Regions from separate parts of the Dendrosporobacter sp. 1207_IL3150 genome, predicted to be linked through region 1. Evidence: riboswitches for the same ligand, from Rfam matches in the RefSeq annotation. Region 1 holds a riboswitch; the other holds the start of a gene.
The links. A riboswitch is a leader RNA that binds a small molecule or an ion and turns the genes downstream of it on or off. The one in region 1 is predicted to bind thiamine pyrophosphate.

Region 1 (11,640 bases):
CATCTATATACTCAAGCGAAATCATATTTAATAGCAGGTCAGATGCTAACGGTGTCTGAGAGCGTAGAAACGCCTCATCACAGCCGGTACATTCGTGTCCATGCAGCCATATAACAGTAAAGGTTTTTTCTCGGCAGCTGAAACAACTTCCTGCAACATATTAGGTGATAAACCTAGTATCCCTGTTATTGTAATACAAGTTTTCAAAAAAGAACGTCTGCTCAAATTCCTCTTTTCAAAAACATTCCACAAGGATTCTCTCATATCAGAACCTCTTTCTTTATATTTTCATTTTTTGTGATAAGTATGCAAAATTTGTTAAAATCAAAACTTAGAAAGATCAAACACGATAAATTTATCTATCCGTATTATATCAATAAACAAAACCTTCGTACATAAATTTTCCAAACAATTAGCGGATGAAGATTTTTTAGGGGGACTATTGTATCTTAAAATAACAATGTGCCATACAAAAAGGCTGCTGACATAATATCAGCAGCCTCTTTTTGTAAACAGTCATTACTATTTACTATGTTATTTTTAAATAGTTTTTAATTCTCTACAATACGCCGTCCAACGCAGCACCAAGCTCTTTGCGAGGTCTATAACCTACTATACGGTTAACTTCTTTTCCATTTTTCAGCACTACAATTGTTGGTACACCCATAACATTATACTCACTAGCAAGTTGCTGGTTTTCATCTACATTAATTTTAGCCACAATAGCTTTACCTTCGTACATTTCTGCTACTGCTTCAACTTCTGGACCAACCATTTTACATGGACCACACCAAGGTGCCCAAAAATCAACTAATGCTGGCTTATCCGACTTAAGAATATGTTCGTTAAAATCTGCTTCGTTATTAATAGTAATTACAGCCATAGATACAGCCCCCCATCCATTTTGATTAGTATTAACTAAATCTTTTTATTAACACCTACTAGGATTAGTTATATTGTAAAAAATATTTTCCAAGAAGTCAACATTATTTACCAACTAAATAGAATGTTCTTCAGATAATCATTCCTGATTTCTGGGCACTATTGTTTTTTGTTCCATGCGAGCTACTAAATAAATAAGTACTATTATAGTTATTATTGCACCAATAACAATTGGTGGCGTTAATAAAAAGCTAGGCAGATTTTCATACAGACCGTAAAGTCCGAAGAATATAAAAACTAAAGCGGCAAACCATTTAACAAGACGGTCTGGTATTTTTTTTCCTAGAACTATACCGATAATAATTCCAATTGCGTCAGCTACCATCATACCGGCAGTAGTACCAAACCAGACTGGTATTATCGCATTAAACTGAGCTGCCAAAGCTACTGTTGCTAACTGAGTTTTGTCCCCCATTTCGGCTATAAAAAAAGCAATTGCTACTGTCCAAAAGGGGCTATAGCCCGACCTCTTATCTTCATCGCCTAATTCATCACCGCGAATTGTCCATAAACCAAATAAAATAAACGAGGCAGCAGCGGCGATTTGTACATATGAAATAGGAATAAACTTAGTAAGATATACACCTACCACAACAGCAAAGAGATGATTAAAGACAGTGGCGACAAAGACTCCCCACATAACCGTCTTCCAATGATATCTAGTAGCAAAAGCCATAGCCAGCAATTGCGTTTTATCCCCCATTTCAGCTAATACAACAAACACTAAAGAAGTTAAAAAAGCTGTCATTAGTTCGCCTCCGATAAAGAATACCATTTTTAGTATTAACTAAACGTAGTTCGATTACTACTCGAGAACTACAAATTCAAGTTTTTTTATGGTAATTCTTTTATTTACCTTTGTATAATATACCAGTCAGTAGCTATTGTCAAAATTACTCTCACAAATCGTCATTTTTTATCATAATCTATATAAAACTTATAGGAGGTATATGTTAAGTATGACTGAACGAAAGAAATCGAGCCAAAAGGATGCTGTACTAGCCGAACTCAGTTTTAATTATAAATGCCCTATATGTCCCGATGACCCGGATTTACTTTTATTGCGTGAAGCCGCTGCAGATGAACGCAATGCAATATCCTTATACTTAAATTCAGCTCGAAAAACTGCCTTTCCTGAACTTTTTATAGAGGCTGCAGAAGATGAAATGCTGCACTATGCAGCAATTATGCGCCTTATTTGTGCTCTAGATCCAGTACAGGAAGAAGAATTCAGAAAAGTAGGCTTAGACTTTTTGACTCGAGCAAAAGAAAAAACAGGTGACAACACATCTATCCCCAGCAGAGAAGATGTTGAAAATGTCGACTATCTTACTAGAGCCTTAAATGATGAATTAATTACAGTAAACAAGTACCAAGTATTTATGGAAAAGGCAAAGCATGAACATACGAAAAAACTTTTTTGTTACTTAATGAATAGCGAAAAAGAACACATTGCCGAATTCACTGATGCATTATTTTGCGTCACTGAAGAACCATTAACTGAATAAGATGGTAAACTAAAAAGCTTCTAAAAAATAAAAACCCGTCATCACTAGGATAACGGGTTTTTTAAATCTTATTATGAGTAATCAATAAGCCGAGTTCTGTACCGCGTAAGCGGTGACGATCATCTATCTAGGCCGGCAGTTGCCTGCCGGCTCAAGCGACACAACCCGGAAGGCTCAGCGAGCCGCTTCATCCCTTCCCTATTTGGTCTTGCTCCGAGTGGGGTTTACCTAGCCAGTCAGTCACCTGACTGCTGGTGCGCTCTTACCGCACCGTTCCATCCTTACCTGAATAATCAGGCGGTCTACATTTCTGTGGCACTATCCCTGAGGTCACCCTCGCTGGACGTTATCCAGCACTCTGCTCTATGGAGCCCGGACTTTCCTCGAGTACCTTAAGGCACTCGCGATCATCTTTCCTACTCATAATTCATTTGCGTTAGATTGATATTATATCACCATATTAACATAACGTCAATATAGATCTACATTCCATTTTTGTCCATCGCTTTACGTATATCGCTAACTTTCTCTGATATATTATCTGCTGCAACAATATCTGTAACAATTGCAACTATCTTCGCTCCATGTTTTTGCACTTCAGCAACGTTGTGCTCTTTTATACCGCCAATAGCAACAAAGGGCAGCTCAATATTGTTCGCAACAAAATCAAGGTATTCTAATCCAACTGGATCACAAACATCCTTTTTGGTATTTGTAGCGAAGATAGGACCTACACCGATATAGTCAACTACGCCACTTTTAACTGCAGCTAATGCCTCAGACGGCGAATGAGTTGATAGACCTAATATCATCGAATCGCCTATTAACTGCCTAACCTTTACAGGAGGTAAGTCTTCCTGACCTATATGAACCCCATCAGCTTCAATCGCAATTGCTAAGTCAATATGGTCATTGATAATAAAGGTTACGCCTGCTTGAGCGGTTTTTTCCCGTATTTTTAAGCACTCATTATACATATAAATAGCCTTTTTTTCTTTTTCCCGATATTGGATAACTTTTATACCTGCAGCTATCATCTCTTCTACCACTTCAATGTTGCTGCGCCCCAGAGAAAATTCTTCCGCTGTTAAGCCATAAATATCAGTGCTTAAAAAATTCTCTAAACCTTTTCTTATACTCACATTTCATTCCCCCTTCATAGGTCCTAAAACATACCTTAATATTACATCAGCTTGCTTCGCCGCGGCAATATGTACACAAGGAGCCAATGGTGGACATTCAGGTCCAACTTCTGTTTTGAGGTCGCCAACTAAATAAAAATTCTCTTTAATTCGATGAGTTCTTATTCTTTCACTATCGCCCCAGCCAGCCAATCCTGAAGCTGATACTAGGAACTTATCGGTTTTCAAATAAGTCTCAACAATAAGTTTTTTATAAACAGCTTTATCAAAAGCTTCAACTATAATATCACAATCAGCAAAAATTTTCTCTACGTTAGATTCATCTATTTTATCTGTAATAGTTTCAATCATTAAGTCTTTATTAACTCGCCTAAGGTTTTCTCTTAATACCTCGACTTTATATTTGCCAACCTGGTCCGCAAAGTAAAACTGCCGATTTAGATTACTGTATTCAATCACATCAAAATCAGCTACCAAAAAACTCATAAAACCACTGCGCACAAGCATCTGAGCACAGTTAGATCCAAGACCCCCGGCTCCTGCAATGCCGATTTTCTTAGTTTGAATTATACTCAGTTTATCCGCCGGTAAATATCGTTCAAGTGCATTAATAAATTCATTCATTTATAGCACCTGCCAATCTTTGTATAACGGCTGATAGCCATTTTCATATAGCATATTAGCCATTTCAGATACACTTCGACTGTCAGATATCTCAAATTGGCCAACGTTTTCTTTTTCAACACGGCCGCCTACAGCAGTGCATACTCCTGCCGACATTTTCGTTACACCAAGGTTCACTAAATGGTTACGCAGATCACCACTCTCACGAGTTGAAACGGTAATACCCCCGCGCGGCATAAATAATCTATATGCAACTATATACTGTACCAAGTTTTTATCACTTACAATCACTTTAGGAGGATACCCACCTAAATGCGGCCGCATGCGCGGTGGCGAAATACTCACTTCAACTTCTGGATACTTTTGCTGGAGATAATCTGCATGCAATCCTGTTAAAAACGCTTCAGTGCGCCAGTTATTCAAACCCAATAAAGCTCCTATGTTAACAGTACGCACTCCAGCCTGGCATGCCCTTTCAGGAGCATCTAGGCGATACTGATAATCTCTCTTAGGACCAGCCGGATGAAGCTCGGAATATATATCCCTATCATAGACTTCTTGATATATCGTTAAACCATCAATACCTGCCTCGACTGAATCTTTGTATTCTTCTGTAGATAAAGGATAAACTTCCATCCCAATACACGTAAAGTGTTTTCTAAGTATCTTAACACTGTCAATGATATATGAAACAGGCGATTCTTTTGGTGATTCACCTGTTAAAATAAGCAGATGTTTCAACCCACTATCGGCAATAATTTTCGCTTCTGAATCGACCTCATCCATGGTAAGTTTTTTACGTGGAAGTTTATTTTTTACGTTAAATCCACAGTACAGACACTGATTAATACAATGGTTAGCCAAATACATCGGTGTGTATAAAAGCATGGTTTTGCCAAAATGCTGTATAGTCAGTTTTCTGGCTTTCTGCGCCATTGCCTCTAAATGCTTTTCTGCACAAGGTGATAACAAAGCAAGGTAATCCAATATAGTTAGGCGGTTTTTATCAATAATTCTTTGAATATCATTGTCGGTAAGCCTGGCAAAAAACTCGTCATAATTGAACTTTTCATATTGTTCCAATGCATTAATAAACGACATAACCTCATCCCTTGCAAATTCTTTATTCATGTAAAAACCCAGTCAAAGGTGACGATGCACTCGCATAATCCTTTGTTGCTCCAGGACCAGCTAAATAAGCTGTTCTGCCAGCTTGAACGGCCATGCCAAAAGCACGAGCCATGGCAATTGGATCATTAGCAGTTGCGACTGCTGTATTAACCAAGACCGCTGCAGCCCCCATCTCCATAGCTTCTGCAGCTTCGGATGGCCGGCCAATACCAGCATCTACAATAATCGGGACTGATATTTCCTCAATTAAAATTCTTACTAATTCTTTTGTTTTTAATCCTCTATTAGTGCCTATTGGTGCTCCTAATGGCATAACTGCCGACGCTCCAGCATCCACCATATGCTTGGCTGCCATTAGGTCTGGACTCATATACGGAAGGACAACAAAACCTTCAGCCGCTAGAACTTCAGTAGCCTTTATAGTCTCATAGTTATCAGGAAGTAAGTATCTGTTATCTGAAATAACTTCAATCTTTATCCAGTTACCACAACCTGCTGCCTTTGCCAACCTGGCTATTCTGATTGCCTCTTGAGCATTACGGGCACCGGAAGTGTTCGGCATTAATATACAGTTCTTTGGTATAAATGAAGCAATATTTTCGTCCTTATACTCAGGATCAACTCTTCTTAAAGCAACGGTAACAACCTCAGATCCTGAAGCTTCAACCACCTGAGGAATAATCTTATTTGAAGAAAACTTACCTGTACCTAAAAATAACCTGCTAGATAATTCATGTCCACCAATTCTCAATACATCATTCATAACATCAACCTCCTCCAACAAAACTTAAAATTTCCAGATTATCATCTTGATTAAGAACGATTCCATCCCAGCAGTCTTTTCTAATAATTTCGTGGTTATATTCAACAATAATGTGGTCAGGATTAAAACCCTCTTGCAACAGGTATTTTGCTAAGGTAAGACCACTCTCTAGGTAAACCTTTTTTCCATTAATGCTAATTTCCAACTCATTCAACCCCTTAAAAAAAATAAATACGCTCCCGAATAGGTTCAGGCGCGCATTGCTTAATTACCTTCCTACGCGGGCATTATCCCGATCAGGTTAGAGGTCAGGTGCTTATAGTCCACTCTCAGCCCATAACATGAGCTCCCTCGGTATCAATATTAATTTCATGAGTATCTAAAGCTAATATTGCTATTATTGTATAATTTAATATTTCAGTCGTCAACAAATTTTGGCTATTTTACGAAAGTAAAAATATCCTTACTAAAACTATCGGCAAATATACGAATATCCCACTTACCTGCTGATGCACTTTTTTCTAGATGTTCTACTATACTATCAACAACAGGTATTTCAGTTGCAAAATGGCCCGCATCAATCAGAGACACACCTAAAGATAACGCTTCTTGGGCTTCGTGATATTTTACATCACCAGTAATAAGTACATCTGCTCCCATAAAAGCTGCTCTTTTAATTAACCCGGCTCCACTACCACCACAAACAGCTACTTTGTTTACAGTTTTCCCTGGGTCGCCAACCACCCTTACCCATTCGATATTTAATATCTTTTTAACTTCTAGCGTAAGTTCTTCTAATGTTTTAGTTGAAACAAGCTTGCCAATTCTCCCCAACCCCAGTTCCTTGCCTGCATTATGCAAAGGATAGACATCATAAGCAACCTCTTCGTAAGGATGACTTCTTAACATGGCTTTTATTATCCGTTTGCTTATCCTCTCAGGAAAAACAGTTTCTAACCTTAACTCCTGTACAAATTCTAACTTACCTTTTTCACCAATAAACGGCGAGGTTCCCTCTAACGGCAGAAAAGTCCCTATACCTTCTGTATAAAATGTACAATGACTGTAGTTTCCGATATAACCTGCACCAGCCTCAGTTATTGCGTTACGTACCTCTTCTATATAATCTTTAGGAACGAATACTGCTAGTTTCACTAAACGCTCTGAGAAACTCGAGGTAAGCATTTCTATCCCCTGCAAACTTAGCCTCTGTGCCAGTATATCATTTACTCCTCCTGCTGCAGTATCTAAGTTAGTATGTGCTGCAAATACAGCAATATCGTTTTTTAATAATCTGGCAATAATCCTTCCTTGTGGATTATCTGTTCGCAGATGTGCAAGCGGTTTAAAAATTAACGGATGATGTGAGATAATCAAGTTGACGCCTTTTTCTACAGCCTTTTCAATAACATCTTCTGTTATATCTAAACTAACTAAAATATTGTCAACAACTTGAGCTGGACTGCCTATCAGCAAACCTACGTTATCCCAGTCTTCTGCTAAATAACGCGGTGCTAACTTGTCAATAGCATCCATAATGACTTGGCATTTTACAGGCATTCTAACTTCATCTCCAACTCTCTTATTTTTTGCGCATACTGTTGATATTTTTCAGATTTCTTGGCCTGCTCACTTGCATCCATTTCCTTTAATATTCTCTTAGCTTGCAAAATAAGATTTTCAATATGTTCCTTTAGTAAAACCGAACGGCTCGACCACAACACCGGGCCTATATCAAATAATATTGGTTCTATCTCAATTTGTTTCCCTTGTTTTGCACTAATAATTTCATACAACCTCTCATCTTCCTTAACTAATAGTTCATCAGCAATAAACCAGCCATTTTCAACTAACCATTTACGCAATGTTGCCGAAGCGTTCATTGGCTGTAAAATAATTTGCTGCAGCGACTTAGCTGTTTCCGGAGATTTTTCGAGAATATCGACAATAGTACCTCCACCCATACCTGCAATAACAACAACATCAACCTCGTTGGGCCTAATTACATCTAGTCCATCCCCAAGCCTTAATGAAACGTCGTTTACAGCCCCATAATACTCTATAGTTTCCTTAGCTGCATGGTAAGGTCCTTTATTAACCTCTCCTGCCACTGCTGATCTAATAATATTGCTCTTTAATAAGTAAATCGGTAAATATGCATGGTCTGTACCAATATCTGCCATTACTGTGTTTTTTGGTATTAGTGATGCAACTGCAGTAAGTCTTTCACCTAGTTTCAAAATTCCACCCCATTGTTTTGATTCTATAGCCAGTAGTTATGTATCTTTAAAATAGAATTTCTAAATTATATAAAAAAATGCAAAGCATATGCTTTGCATTTAATTTCAATGGTGGGCGATGACAGGATCGAACTGCCGACATCCTGCTTGTAAGGCAGGCGCTCTCCCAGCTGAGCTAATCACCCATAGTTGGTGACCCGTAAGGGAATCGAACCCTTGATACCGCCGTGAAAGGGCGGTGTCTTAACCGCTTGACCAACGGGCCATATAAAGTTTGGTGGGCCCACCTGGGTTCGAACCAGGGACCAGCCGGTTATGAGCCGGCTGCTCTACCGCTGAGCTATAGGCCCAAATATTGAAAGCAAATTATGATAATCTGCTAAAAAGCTAATGGCTCCTCGAGTAGGACTCGAACCTACGACCGATCGGTTAACAGCCGATTGCTCTACCAGCTGAGCTATCGAGGAATATTATCAACGGATATTATTATAAAATAATCACAAAGTTATGTCAAGATCTTTTTTAGATCCTTATTATTATTTTCCTTCTGAAATTATTCTAAGAAATCTTTCAGCTTTTTACTTCTGCTCGGATGGCGAAGTTTCCTAAGTGCCTTTGCTTCAATTTGACGAATACGCTCTCTTGTAACTCCAAAATGCTGACCAACCTCTTCAAGAGTTCTAGCCCGGCCATCATCGAGTCCAAACCGCAATCTTAGGACTTTCTCTTCCCTCGGCGTAAGTGTTTCAAGTACTTCCTCAAGCTGCTCTTTCAAAAGCATAAAAGAAGCCGCCTCAGCTGGTGCTGGCGCATCCTGATCTTCTATAAAATCACCTAGATGAGAATCCTCTTCTTCTCCTATCGGAGTCTCTAAAGACACTGGTTCCTGAGCAATTTTCATGATTTCACGGACCCTGTCCACGCTTATATCCATTTCACGGGCAATTTCCTCAGGCACAGGTTCTCTACCAAGTTCTTGAAGCAATTGGCGTGATACTCTAATTAGTTTGTTGATAGTTTCAACCATATGCACAGGTATGCGTATAGTCCGCGCTTGATCAGCAATAGCTCTTGTTATCGCTTGACGAATCCACCAAGTAGCGTATGTGCTAAACTTAAAGCCCTTATTATAGTCAAATTTTTCAACAGCTTTAATCAGACCCAGGTTACCTTCTTGGATTAAATCCAAAAATAGCATTCCACGACCAACATACCTTTTTGCTATACTAACGACGAGACGTAAATTAGCTTCGGCCAAACGACGCTTAGCTTCCTCATCACCGTTTTGCATTCGAATGGCTAACTTAATTTCTTCATCGGCAGTAAGAAGCGGAACACGTCCGATTTCCTTGAGATACATCCGTACAGGGTCATCAATACTAATACCTTCTGGAATAGATAAATCAATATCTACCTCTTCAGGTGTTACTTCTTCCATATCTGAAATATCCGGATCGTCGATGTTCTCAACTTCTGGAATTTCATCAACAATTTCAATGCCTTTACTGGAGAATACTTCATACATATCATCAATTTCATCAGGAGATAAATCTTCGCTTTGGAGGGTATCCATGATTTCACCATAGGTAATTACGCCGCCGCGTTTTTTACCCTTACTCAGCAATTTATCAACATTATCGTTTGGCATACTTTTCTTCTCAGTCATTATTCCCCTCCTCCCGTAGCTATTGCAATAAATCTTCTACTATCTTTTATTTTATGAATAGTGTAGTTTGCTAATTTCATGTTTTATTCGCTGACTTTCCGCTAATTCCTGCAGAAAGCGACTATCCCCCATGCGTTGTAATTCATCGGCGCGAAGTCGATGTTGTTCATATAATTCCTTTAAATGAGCTATCCTAATTGTTTTTATGCAATCATCCACCAGCTTAGGAATATCATCATGCTGCAAATCTATTAACAAAATATGTGATAACTCAGTGTTTGCTGCTTCATTCAAAGTCATGGCAGACGATACATCATGAGCTTTTTTACCCATATTATACGCTTCAAAGAGCGATTTAATTATCTCACGGTATAGATCACCTTGAATTTCTTCAATACTGAGTTGTGCCTGAATATATGGTATAATAGTATCATCTTCCCAAATTAACCGGATAACATGTCGCTGGGCTTGGATTACCGCACTATCAATATTCTTTGAAAGTGCTACCATTCTAATAGTTTTCCCTTTATTTACATTTTTATCCTTTTGGGAAAGATCTAAATATTTACTAATTTCACTTCTAATAGCACTCTCATCAATACCTATACTTTGCGATACTTGAGCAATATGTGCATTAGCCTCTACGGCATTCGTCGCAGCAGCTAATGCTGGCACAACTTTAGCTACAACCGCAACTTTTCCCTCCAAATTTGAGTAATCAGTCCCTTGCAATGCTTGCCGAATCTGGTATTCTAATAGTGGAGTGGCTTCATCTATCAGTTTATTAAAAGCTTCTGCGCCATGCTTAATTATAAAATCATCGGGATCTTTACCATCTGGAATAGAAATAATTTTTACAGATGCACCTAAGCCGCGAACGATGGTTAAGGCTCTCATTGTAGCCATTTTCCCTGCTGCATCACTGTCATACGCAAATACTATTTCGTCAGTATATCGCATTAACTGTTTTGCCTGCTCAGCTGTAAAAGCAGTTCCAAGTGAAGCTACTATGTTGTTTACGCCAAAATTACGAGCTGTAATAACATCCATATACCCTTCGACTACAACCGCTTTTCCTGATTCACGTATAAACTTATGTGCACTATCAAAACCAAATAAAATATTCCTTTTGTTAAAAACTGGAGTTTCTGAAGTATTTAAGTATTTAGGTTGACTATTATCAATCACCCTGCCACCAAAACCAGTAACTCTTCCCCGCATGTCACATATCGGAAAAATTATCCTGTTCCTAAAACGATCTAAGATTCCTGCTGAAGACGTACGCTCTACTGCTAAGCCTGATTTTAGGAGAATATCCCGTTCGATTCCCCGCTCAGTAAATGCTGTTACTAACTTATCCCAAGCATTTGGTGCAAAACCTATCTTAAAATCGTCAATGACCTTATCCGTAACACCTCGCCGCTCTAGATACTCTTTAGCAGCTTTACCATAGCGTGTTTTCGTAAGACAAGCATGAAAGAAATCTCGCGCCAATTCATTTGCCCGCCAAATTTTAGCTAATTCTTTTTCATTTGCAATTTCCTGGGGCGACTTTTCTTTTTGCGGCAAGGGTATATTCATACGGCGTGCTAATACTTTAGCTGCTTCGATAAATACTATGTTC
Region 2 (11,640 bases), on a different contig from region 1:
AATTAGCCTGAACTGCTATGCTTAATTAATTTAAACCTAACAGTTCAGGCTAATTGCTATTTTTCCTTCTTCTTGGTAACAGAGTCAACTATCGCTTGAGCTACATCTCTAATAGACTTTCTCTTACTCATACTATATTGCTGAATACGACGGTATGCTTCAGTTTCATTTAGATTATACGCATCCATCAGTATCCCTTTAGCTCGGTCAAGGATTTTGCGAGTTTCAAGAGAGTTTTTTACATCTTCCAACTCTTGCTCTAATTCAGCAAATTCCTGAAACCGTGATAATGCGATTTCAATAGCAGGAAAAAGATTTGTTTCTTTGACCGGTTTTACTAAATACGCTAAGACACCGGAATCTTTCGCTTTTTCAACAATTTCTTTTTGGCTGAAAGCTGTTAGCAGAAGTACTGGCGAAATTTTTTCGTTAGAAATAGCTTTAGCAGCTGTAATGCCATCCATTTCAGGCATTTTAATATCCATAATAACCAAATCAGGACGATACTTGCGCGTTAGTTCAATAGCCTTCAGCCCGTCAGTAGCCTCGCCGACAACAATATGACCGGCTTCTTCAAGTATCTCTTTTAAATCCATTCTAATTATTGATTCATTATCAGCAATAACTACACGCAATTGTTGCATTTTTATCTTCCTCCCTCAATGGTTCTAGGAATTGCGATACGCGCGTGCGTACCCTTATCAGCATACAATTCAAAAGTGCCGCCTAAGTCATCCTCAATTAAAGTTCTTACAATTTGAAGCCCCAAACTTTTGGACGCCTGTGAGTTAAAATCTTCTGGCAGTCCAATACCATTATCGTATATTTCGATACGATAAGTGTCTGGATTCGTGCTTATATCCACACCAATGAGACCTTCCGGCCTGCCAATAAAACCGTGTTCTATTGAATTTTGGATAAGCTCATTAATCACTAAGGCTAAGCTGCTTGCTTGCTCCGACGGCAGTATTACCGTTTCGCCATTGAAGACGGTTTGTAAGTTAAAGTCTGGCTCTAACATGTTTTGGATAACTAGATCCAGGATATTTTTCGCAACTTCAGCAACATCTATTATCTCAGCATCCTGCTGTGATAAAAATTCATGAACCACTGAAATACTCAAAATTCGGTTAACACTCTCACGCAGTGCCGCCTTAACTTCAGTAGACTTAGTCCGCCTAGCCTGAAGCCTCAGTAAACTGGCAATCGTCTGAAGATTATTTTTGACTCTATGGTGAATCTCTTGGATTACCGCGGATTTTATTAGTAACTCTTTTTCCTTTTTTTTGAGTTCAGTTACGTCTGAAACAACAATTACAGTGCGTAAGACCTGCCCTCCCTGAATGATCGGAATGGTTCGCTGGACTAAGATTAAATTGCCTGCCTCCAATTCGCTCTCATAGGGCATTTGACTAGAAGTTGTTTTTTTAGTATAGCGCATATTTATCTGCTTATCGTAAATATAGCGACCAACTAACCGTCCAACTCCCAATATCTTATAAATACTGCTTGAAGCACCGTTTGCAAAAATTATTTTACCACGGTCATCCGTTATTATAATGCCATCACTTGCCGAAAGTGCGCGATGAAGTTTTCCATCAAAAGGTGATCTTGCATTAATAAGAAGTTTATAGGCAGTATCAAGCAGAATATTATATCCTTCAGTACGAATCTCTTCATGACTTGTTTCAAAACTAACTACTGCAATAATGTTACCATCATAATCCCTTATCGGGTAGGTCTGCATCTCCATCAACATTCCGAGTGCCCATTCTCTCTGACCGCAGATAGGCTGTCCTGTAGACATAGTACGCCAAATTAATGGCTCCTCAGTTGAATAAACAGTAGTTCCAAGCAAATTGGGTTTATATTGGCTAAAGCTTGTATTCGGTCTAAACTGGGCAGCAATAACCAATAAATTTTCATCGGTAGCCTTAGTATAAATAGTTAATTGAGCGTGTGCTAAATCGCACACTAAAGGAAAGATACCGCTGAGTTTATCCAGTATTTCAATTTGCGCAATGGTTAATACAGTTATCTTACGGCATACATCTCCAATAACTCCCATTTTCCTATCCATCCTCCAGGCATATTACTAAATTAATTTTTATTCAACCTTTAGTCACAAAATTCCTTTTCGCGTAAACTTTTTTTATTTAATAAAAGTCAATATCACTTTTAGATTTATCCACAATATCCACAAAGTTATACACATTCACTACACTTATTAATGGCCCTATTTTCTACTTATCCACAGTATCCACAAATTATAATTCGACACTTTTCCACAGTTATTGCCCTATTTTGAGCGAAGGTACTGCATTTAGATATAAATCTGCAATTTTGCCACCTTGGTATTGATAATACGCCCTGCACGCTATCATTGCCGCATTATCGGTACATAATATTGGGCTTGGATAATATAGCTTAATGCCGCTTGCCGTACAATCGCTTTCCAATCTATTTTTAAGCATACTATTTGCAGCAACACCACCTGCTAAGACAAGCTTATTTACATTATAATGCTCGGCTGCTTGCAGAGCTTTCGAAACCAAAACGTCTACTACTGCAGTTTGAAAACTCGCAGCAACATCAGCTTGATTGATCTGTTCCCCGCGCTGTGCCGCGCTATTTAGATAGTTTAGAACTGCTGATTTAAGCCCGCTAAAACTGAACTCAAAGCTGCCTTTTTCACTCAAGGCTCGCGGAAAGCTAATAGCAGAAGGATTACCTTGCGCAGCCAACTGATCAATATATGGTCCTCCTGGGTAAGGTAACCCCATTACTCGGGCAACTTTATCAAAAGCTTCACCAGCCGCATCATCGCGAGTCTGACCAACTAGTTCAAAATTGTTATAGTCTTTAACATAAACTAGTGATGTATGTCCACCTGAAACTACAAGAGCCATAAATGGCGGCTCTAGCTCACTGTGCGACAAAAAATTAGCAAAAATATGCCCTTCTAGATGGTTGACTCCAATTAACGGAATATCAGACGCAAACGAAAGAGCCTTTGCCGCGGCAACGCCAACTAATAAAGCCCCAACTAAACCTGGTCCGTAGGTTACTCCAATTGCCGTAATGTCCTTTAATGACACTTCAGCTTGCCTTAAAGCTTCATCTACAACAGGTATAACATTTTCAATATGCTTACGTGATGCTATTTCAGGAACAACGCCACCAAATTTTTGGTGCACCGGAATTTGAGAAGATATAATGTTTGATAATACTTTTCGCCCATTAAGAACAACCGCTGCTGAAGTTTCATCACAACTTGTCTCTAATGCTAATGTATAATAATTGCTATTGATTTGGTTTAATGAACTATTCAAGGCAGATGCCTCCATCTTTTTGCTATTTAATTACACGTATTATTAAAACTGAAAATACACAAATTACAGATAGAGTGATAATAAATCACTCGAAAGGAGGGATTCAAATGGCAAGATCAAATAGACCTGTAAATCCTGCCAGTGAAAACGCTCTAGATCGAATGAAATTCGAAGTAGCATCAGAACTAGGAATTGCGGAACATGTTCGTTCATCAGGATGGTCTACAATGACTTCCGCAGACTGCGGTCGTGTAGGTGGCCAAATGGTTCGCCGGATGATTGAGCAGTACGAATCAACACTGAAATAACCGATTGGGCGGCATTGCCGCCCATAAACTTTTGTGTAGCACATTTGTGCCATAGTGCATATTCTATAAAAACCAATCACCCTTTGACCGCGAAAGCGGTCTTTTTTTTACGCAGGTTACCAATTATATACCATCAAAATTCCGCCCACATAATAAGCGCATCTTCTTTCGTATCAGTATAATACTGCTTTCTAATACCACGTTTTTCAAAACCTAGCTTCTCATACAAACACTGCGCAGCATTGTTAGATACCCTAACTTCCAAGGTCATACTGGCTGCGCCATGCAGCTTAGCCTTCTGTATCATTTCAAGCAGAAGTTTCTCGCCCAAGCCACTTCTGCGGTACTGAGGGATAATAGCTATATTTGTAATATGCGCCTCATCTAAAATCAGCCACATTCCGGCGTACCCTATTACTTGCCTATTATCTTCAAGCACAAGATAATAGGCGAGCTTATTAGTTATTTCCGATTCAAACGCGTCTTGCGACCAAGGCGTAGAAAAAGAAAGAACCTCAACAGCCAAAACATCCTCAATATCTTCCGCTAACATCGGTCGAATAATTATTTCATTCATCCACAAACTCCATTGCGTCGTTCCCACAATTCTTCAGCTTCAGACCTTCTTATATATAACGGTTCTAATGTCATTACGTCATTCTTTAATTCGGAATTTAGCATTTTATGACCAAGAACAGCTACACTTGCTGCTCTTGGAATTATTAAATGAGCAGGTGCTAGAAGTATATTATCTCCATATGAAATAATGTGTTCTTTTTTCATTACTGCAGCCTCACCCATAACCATTACAGGTTTATTTAAAACTGTCAGTTTCTCAAGCACTTCGTCAAACATACCGACTTGGGCAGGCTGAAGCTCGCGAAGTTCTCCACTTTCCCATCGATATAACGCCGTATAAACGTTATTTTTCTGCGCATCAAGCATAGGCGCCAAATAAACTTCCGGCACTGGACAATTATAAGCAAGCGCTGTTAACGTTGGCACACCGACAAGCGGAATATTAAGAGCATACGCTATTGCTTTTGCCGTAGCTAAACCTATTCTTAGTCCTGTAAAAGAGCCTGGCCCAATACTGACTGCTATTGCTTTTAAATCACTCTTATTTAGTTTCGCAGCAGACAAAATCTGTGATATATGAGGCATTAGCAATTCTGAATGAGTTAATTTAGTTTGAATTGTTAACTCAGCCACCAGTGTATCCTGTGTAGCTAAAGCTACGCTAGACACAAGGGTGGCCGTATCTAAAGCAAGAATTGGCAACAGTTTTCAACTCCTCGCAAACCTGTTGATACTTAACACCATTTGATTTAACTTCAATAAGTCTTTCAGTAGTTATATCACCAGGTTTTATTTCGATCCACAAATGCTCTTGAGGCATTTCCTCAATGAATTTATCCGGCCATTCAATAATGGTCAGACCGCCGCAATTAATATATTCATAAAAACCAATATCAAATAACTCTTCAGTCCTGTCTAATCGATATAGATCAAAATGATAAATAGTCAACTTGGCGTTATAAATATTTAAAATACTAAAAGTAGGGCTTGTAACATCATCAGTCGCCTTAAGTTCAGCAGCTATTCCCTGGACTAAAAGTGTCTTACCAGCTCCTAAGTCGCCTTTAAGACAAATTTTAAAGCCATCTGAAGTATGTTTTGCAATTTGTCTGCCAAAATCAAAAGTCTCTTCTGGCGAACAAGTTTTAAATATAAACATCGAAACACCTTCTATTTAAAATGATTGTATCCTCTAGCCTCTAATTGTACAACTTTTCCAGAGGATTCGACAAGCTCAACTTTAGCTGATCCATCAATAACATCCCCAATAATTGTTAAAGTCTCACCTATCTCTTCTAAAGGTAACAAACTGTATTTATCTGGATCAATTGTGAAGATCAACTGGTAATCTTCACCCCCGTATAAAGCATAATCTAACTCTGGGCGCTTTAGAAAGCCTGCAGCTTGATATACTTCTGTCGCTATTGGGATCTTTTGAGAAAACAGTCTAAGGCCAACATTGCTAGCTTTAGCTATTTCATTTGCCTCACTTGCTAATCCGTCGCTTATATCATCCATGCTGTTAGAATATGCTGCTATAACTCTTCCAGCGCATACCTGAGGCTTCGGAGTGAGATGGCTAGTTACTAATGGCCAAGCAAAATCAAGTTCTTCCCAGTTACCCTTTGTAAGTAGGTCCAACCCAGCTGCAGAATTTCCAAGCATACCTGTAACAACAACAAAATCACCAGGCCTAGCGCCAGATCGTCTTTGTAATTGAGCTGGTTCAACTTCACCTATTACTGCAACATTTATAACAAGACCATTTTTGCTGGCTACAGTGTCCCCGCCAACTATATTTACTTTAAATTGCCGGCATATCTCTTTCATACCTTTATATAAATTCAAAACAAAATCCGCTGATATCGTATTGGGGATTGCTATTGATATAACTAAATGCTTTGGAGCCCCCCCCATAGCGGCAATATCGCTTAAATTAACAGCAATAGCCTTGTAACCAAGTTGATAGGGTGTTGTCGTGTTTAAGTCAAAATGAACGTTTTCTACCAGCATATCGGTTGATAATAATTGTAACTGACGCGGAGTCGGCAGCAAAACTGCAGCATCATCCCCAATACCAAGAATAACAGAAGCTGGATCGATAATCGTGTTCTCTTTTAGTAGGTCAATAAGACCGAATTCGCCTAATTGTTTTAGTTCCATTAATACCACCCAATTCATGTACGTGTTCCACAAGCTTTACGTAATTTCTTTTCTTGCTTATACTAGTATTTCCTGCATTCGTAGTATGCCACACATCGAAAAAAATAAAAGCAGCCACTAGTTTTCACTAGGGCTGCGTAACCATTTAGCATTGTTCGATTGGTTTACCTAAATATTCACCAACAATTTTCATCGCACAATAATTACCGCACATTGAGCAGGCTTCTGCTCCACCTGGATTTCGTTCTTGCCGATAACGCGCTGCTTTTTCTGGATCAATAGCTAATTCGATTTGCTTATCCCAATCTAGAGCTTTACGGGCTTTAGCCATTTTTAAATCCCATTCGCGAGCTCCTTTGACTCCTTTTACAATATCAGCAGCATGAGCGGCAATCCTAGACGCCATGATACCCTCGCGAACATCATCAACTGTCGGTAACCCTAGATGTTCAGCTGGTGTTACATAGCAGAGGAAATCAGCACCTGCGGCTGCTGCAAGCGTGCCTCCTATTGCAGATGTGATATGATCATAACCTGGTGCAACGTCAGTAACCAGCGGTCCTAAAACATAGAAAGGAGCGCCTTTGCATATTTGTTTTTGTAATTTAATATTAGCTTCGATTTGGTCGTAAGGAACATGACCAGGGCCTTCGACTAAAACTTGAACACCTTTAGCCCATGCTCGATCTACTAATTCCCCTAAAACCAAAAGTTCTTGTAATTGAGCACGATCGGTAGCATCAGCTAGGCACCCTGGTCTTAGACCATCCCCTAAGCTTATTGTTGAATCATAGCGAGCACATATGTCGAGAATTTCATCATAACGCTCATATAGTGGGTTTTCTTTACCATTATGCAGCATCCAGCCAGTTATAAAGGAACCGCCACGGCTTACTACGTCGGTTACTCTACCCTGTTGACGCAGGCGAGCAATAACACCTTGTGTTACACCACAATGAATGGTCATGAAATCAGCACCGTCTTTAGCTTGCTGCTCGATTGCATGAAGCATATCGTCACCTGTCATATCAATAACAGAGCCACGTGATTTAATAGCTTCTACTGTAGCTTGATAAATAGGCACAGTACCGACAATGATAGTCGATTTTTCAATAATTGCCCGACGTGAAATATCAATATTATCACCGGTACTTAGATCCATAACTGCATCTGCACCAGCTTTAATAGCAACTTCTAATTTAGCTAGTTCTGGCTCAATATCAGGAAAGGCACTTGAGGTGCCGATATTAGCATTTACTTTAGTCGAAAGTCCTAGACCTACGCCTCTAGGCTGTAGTGAGGTATGGTTTACATTGGCACAGATAGCTATTGTGCCTTCTGCAACTCTTTCCCTTATAACCTCAACGTTTATACCTTCTTTTTCTGCCACAATCTGCATCGCATCAGTGATTTTTCCTTGTCGTGCAAGCTGCATTTGAGTTGCCATAAAAAAGTCCCCCCTAATTAATCTGCGATTTACTACTGATAAAGAAAACACGGCTTGCGTCTAGCCTTAGCAACAGCGCAAGGCGATACTTACCATTTATCCTGCTTTTAAGAAAACTATGCTTCTGTTAGGATAAAATAAGAGCCGCTTAACCAAGAATGGCTAAACGGCTGTTAATATTTACAGTCTTTTCGGCCACTTCCCTACGCTGGTATTAGCCAGTAATCAGGTTCTAAGGGTCGGCCAAGCGGCCTCTCAGCTATATGCTCCCCTAGTGGAATGTATAATATGAATTTACTCTTTATCATTACCATTTTAGCAAATTGCCTATGGTAATACAATCATTTTTTAATAATATTTTCTGATCTACCGAGCGGTTCACTTGTATCTAGATGCCCGTTAATTGTATCTACTTTTTTGCCATCAACTAATATTTGAACCTTCTGAATATCAGGGAACTCAGTAAGAGTGTTTACTATCGCTCCCACTAATAGAATTTCTCCCGCTGAGCCGCCACTGCTGTTTTTTATGAGTTTATCATTAAAATCAACATATGCGGTATGGTCTTTTATTCTTATACTGCGCAATTTAGTTCCCGCAGGAATAGCGGAAACCAGTTCTGCCTGCTTAGTTCCACTGATTAAAAGCTCAACAGCAGTTTTTGCAGGATGATCATTATTGGGAACTATATGCGCCTCAGCTACTAAATTCGAAGCATCTTTCGTGGCATGATAAACTGTTATCTTCATCATATTCTGAGCCGGAACTGCCGAATTTTTATCTGCTTGTCCAGAATTATCATTCGCAGCCGGCGGGACATTTGGAGAAGGCTGATTACTTTCACTGCAGCCAGTAATTAGCATAGCTATCAAAAGGAGCAGCAGTAATAAATAGTTTTGTCTTAGTTTCATTACTTGGCACCCCCTCTGCTAGCAGCCTGACGGAAGAAATTATTTATTCCATCAACAATACCCTCGGCAATTTCCTGCTGAAACGTAGGAGAGCCTAATAGTTTTTCCTCTTCTGGATTAGATATAAATGCCAACTCGAGTAATGCTGCTGGCATTAAAGTACGTTTAACTACATAAAAATTTGCTGTCTGAATACCGCGATCTGCTAAACCGCCGGCCTCAATAAGGCTAGTTTGGATATTTTGTGCCAGCATTTTATCATATCTTGATTTCTGATAATAATGCGTAGAGGTGCCACCAACGCTCCTATTAGCAAATGCATTGGCATGAATACTCAAAAACAGATCAGCTTTTATGCTGTTTGCCACTTTTGTACGTGCGCTAAGTTCCTCCACTGCAGTAGCAGCAGCCCCAAATACATCACGGTCATCCTGTCTTGTCATAATAACTTTAGCGCCGGCTTTCTCTAATAAAGCCTTAACTTTTATTGCTACAGGCAGCGTAACTTCTTTTTCCTTAAGCTTATTTAAGCCTATAGCCCCTGGGTCACTTCCTCCGTGACCAGGATCTAGGACGATTACCTTACCTTTAAGTCCGGGTTTAAAATTAAACTCGATAGGAGGAATTGGCTTATTAATATCAACTACTACCCTAAAAGGCCTATTAGCTTTCGGATCGCTAGGCAACGTAAACACCTTATATTCGCTGTCCTCAAGCATTGCCGGAAGGTTAATCATTATTTTACTGCTTTCAGCATTTATTGCCGAAAACTTCACCTCATTGGCTATCTTACCGTCTAAAGTCATAGCATCTTTAAAGTCCCCTAAAGATGCACCTTTAAAATTAACTGTAAGGCAAGGATCAGGTGTTGCACTCATACTAGCTGTAGCCTGAACTTGTCCTGAAATATCGAATACTAAACGAAGTTTTTGAGAACCAGTAAGGGCATCATTCGAAAGTGCATAATTGACCTTTGTTATTTCATTTTTCTTAGCTGATAAGTCTGCAGCAGGCTTCGCCTCTATATTTACAGGAGGTTTAGTTAATGCGGTTGGCTTATTGATATCAATTACTACTCTAAAAGGTCTTTTCGCTTCTTCATTACTTGGTAAGGTAAAGACACGATAATCACTTTCGGCAATCATCGAAGGTAAGTTTACAATCAGCTGGCTGTTTGAATCATCTAACCGTTTGATATTTGCTGAATCTGCTATATTTCCATCTAGTTTAAATTCCTCTTGCAAACTACCAACTGATGCACCCTTCACATTTACTATTAGAGTGTTAGTATTTCCGATAATTGAAGAAGCTTGTACCGGCCCTGATACATCAATAACTAACCGAAGCATTTGGGCCTTTGTAGTTTGATCAGTATGTATAGCGTAGTTAAACTTAGTCATTTCAAGTCTATTTCCAAGACTAGACTGAAATTGGCCATTACTATCTACATTTATAGGAATCGATACCGCGGGTTTGCCATCAGGAATTAACTCAGGCAGACCTGCCAATGCTATCTGTGGAATCATTAGGAAAACTAATAAAAGTAAAGTAACTATCCTAGTACTTATACGCCAACACCTCCTATTGCTTATTTTAATATTTTTTATACGATAAGAAAGTATAACTTTCTTACTGCATAAGGGGTGGAGCATCGATTTTTGCCTTCGCAGAGCTCGACACAGGCCGTGTTTTCTTTATGACTTAAATTTATCTTTTTCGTGTCAAACAGCCAAATTCCTGCAGGACTTAAGTTGGAAATTCTTGAGAATATTTCGACAAACTAACTAGATTTTTCTAATATTGGTTAAATCTTTGAGCAGATCCTCAGCCTCTTTCTTGGCCTCAGCAGTAGCTTCTACATCTATATCAATATTAATTTTTATAAAGTCGCCCTCTTTTGCTTTTTCTGGCAAAAAGCTCTTTGGCCAACTCACTATTACTTCTTCTTCCCCTACTAATAATACAGCTTTTTTTTGTTCAAATCGGTCAATAACTGCTGTAGTTTTCATTTATTATTTCTCCTTCGTAATATTATAGCTCTGACCATCGGTTACTATAGTTATAGTGCCCGCCAAGTCAGTTTGCAAAATCTGCGACTTTAGTTCTTTATATCGTTTCAAAACTTTGGCATGTGGATGATGGTAGTCATTATTAGCACCCAGCGAGATAGTTATTACTTCTGGCGATACAGCGCGCAAAAAAGCCATAGAAGAGGATGTTTCACTACCATGGTGTGGACTTTTTAGTATTGTGGCTTTTAACTTTGGAGAGTAGTTTTTTATCAATTTAGCCTCTGCCTCTTTTTCAATATCCCCGGTGAATAGCATAGAAACCTTACCGAAAGCAACTTTACCTACAATACTGTTGTTATTTAGCTCAGATTCCTCAATGAACGGCTTTTCTGGAGCTAATACATTAAATGTTACTCCGCCGCCAAAATCAATGTTCTCCCCGCCTGTAACGACCTTGAAAGGTATATTCTTCTTTTTTATATCTGTTAAATATTGACGATAAACTTTGGTTGTTGTAGTTATGCCACTGTCATAGACCTGCTTTACGTCAAAGTTGTCTAAAACTGCATCCATACCGCCCAAATGATCGGCATGAGGATGTGTAATAATTACTTTATCAATTACTTTGATATCTTGCTTTTTTAGAAAAGAAACCAATTTATCCCGCTCGGATATATCACCCGTATCTATAAGAATAGTTTGTTCGGCAGTTCTTAGCAGTGCAGCATCACCTTGACCAATATCAATAACCTTAATCATTAGCTGATTTGGACGTGGTTTTTCTAGTTCTGTACTCTGACTAACGTTACCGCACCCAATCAAAAATATTATTGCCAGCATCATAATTATAGTAGCAAGGCTGATCTTTTTATTTAAACTATTCATTTT

Region 2: linked by a shared signal. The riboswitch ahead of thiC (phosphomethylpyrimidine synthase ThiC) and the one ahead of thiS (sulfur carrier protein ThiS) in region 1 are both predicted to bind thiamine pyrophosphate.

What each region holds. Positions count from the first base shown of each region.
Region 1 is NZ_JBAIYU010000017.1:112,349-123,988, reverse strand. Features, by position in the region: partial or broken gene V6C17_RS09650 (hydrogenase small subunit) at 1-264, opposite strand, end outside; gene trxA (thioredoxin) at 560-883, opposite strand; gene V6C17_RS09640 (TMEM165/GDT1 family protein) at 1,022-1,690, opposite strand; gene V6C17_RS09635 (ferritin-like domain-containing protein) at 1,902-2,450, shown strand; RNA gene rnpB (RNase P RNA component class A) at 2,521-2,873, opposite strand; gene thiE (thiamine phosphate synthase) at 2,933-3,592, opposite strand; gene thiF (sulfur carrier protein ThiS adenylyltransferase ThiF) at 3,596-4,216, opposite strand; gene thiH (2-iminoacetate synthase ThiH) at 4,217-5,347, opposite strand; gene V6C17_RS09610 (thiazole synthase) at 5,340-6,110, opposite strand; gene thiS (sulfur carrier protein ThiS) at 6,115-6,315, opposite strand; TPP riboswitch at 6,367-6,473, opposite strand; gene V6C17_RS09600 (Nif3-like dinuclear metal center hexameric protein) at 6,549-7,670, opposite strand; gene V6C17_RS09595 (tRNA (adenine(22)-N(1))-methyltransferase) at 7,661-8,350, opposite strand; tRNA gene V6C17_RS09590 (tRNA-Val) at 8,460-8,535, opposite strand; tRNA gene V6C17_RS09585 (tRNA-Glu) at 8,541-8,615, opposite strand; tRNA gene V6C17_RS09580 (tRNA-Ile) at 8,626-8,700, opposite strand; tRNA gene V6C17_RS09575 (tRNA-Asn) at 8,742-8,817, opposite strand; gene rpoD (RNA polymerase sigma factor RpoD) at 8,904-10,016, opposite strand; gene dnaG (DNA primase) at 10,068-11,640, opposite strand, start outside.
Region 2 is NZ_JBAIYU010000031.1:120,015-131,654, reverse strand. Features, by position in the region: gene V6C17_RS14745 (ANTAR domain-containing response regulator) at 57-644, opposite strand; gene V6C17_RS14740 (sensor histidine kinase) at 647-2,068, opposite strand; gene tsaD (tRNA (adenosine(37)-N6)-threonylcarbamoyltransferase complex transferase subunit TsaD) at 2,292-3,332, opposite strand; gene V6C17_RS14730 (alpha/beta-type small acid-soluble spore protein) at 3,440-3,640, shown strand; gene rimI (ribosomal protein S18-alanine N-acetyltransferase) at 3,774-4,217, opposite strand; gene tsaB (tRNA (adenosine(37)-N6)-threonylcarbamoyltransferase complex dimerization subunit type 1 TsaB) at 4,214-4,921, opposite strand; gene tsaE (tRNA (adenosine(37)-N6)-threonylcarbamoyltransferase complex ATPase subunit type 1 TsaE) at 4,881-5,378, opposite strand; gene thiL (thiamine-phosphate kinase) at 5,390-6,382, opposite strand; gene thiC (phosphomethylpyrimidine synthase ThiC) at 6,528-7,829, opposite strand; TPP riboswitch at 8,013-8,112, opposite strand; gene V6C17_RS14700 (GerMN domain-containing protein) at 8,171-8,740, opposite strand; gene V6C17_RS14695 (N-acetylmuramoyl-L-alanine amidase) at 8,740-10,266, opposite strand; gene V6C17_RS14690 (DUF3006 domain-containing protein) at 10,525-10,749, opposite strand; gene V6C17_RS14685 (ComEC/Rec2 family competence protein) at 10,753-11,637, opposite strand.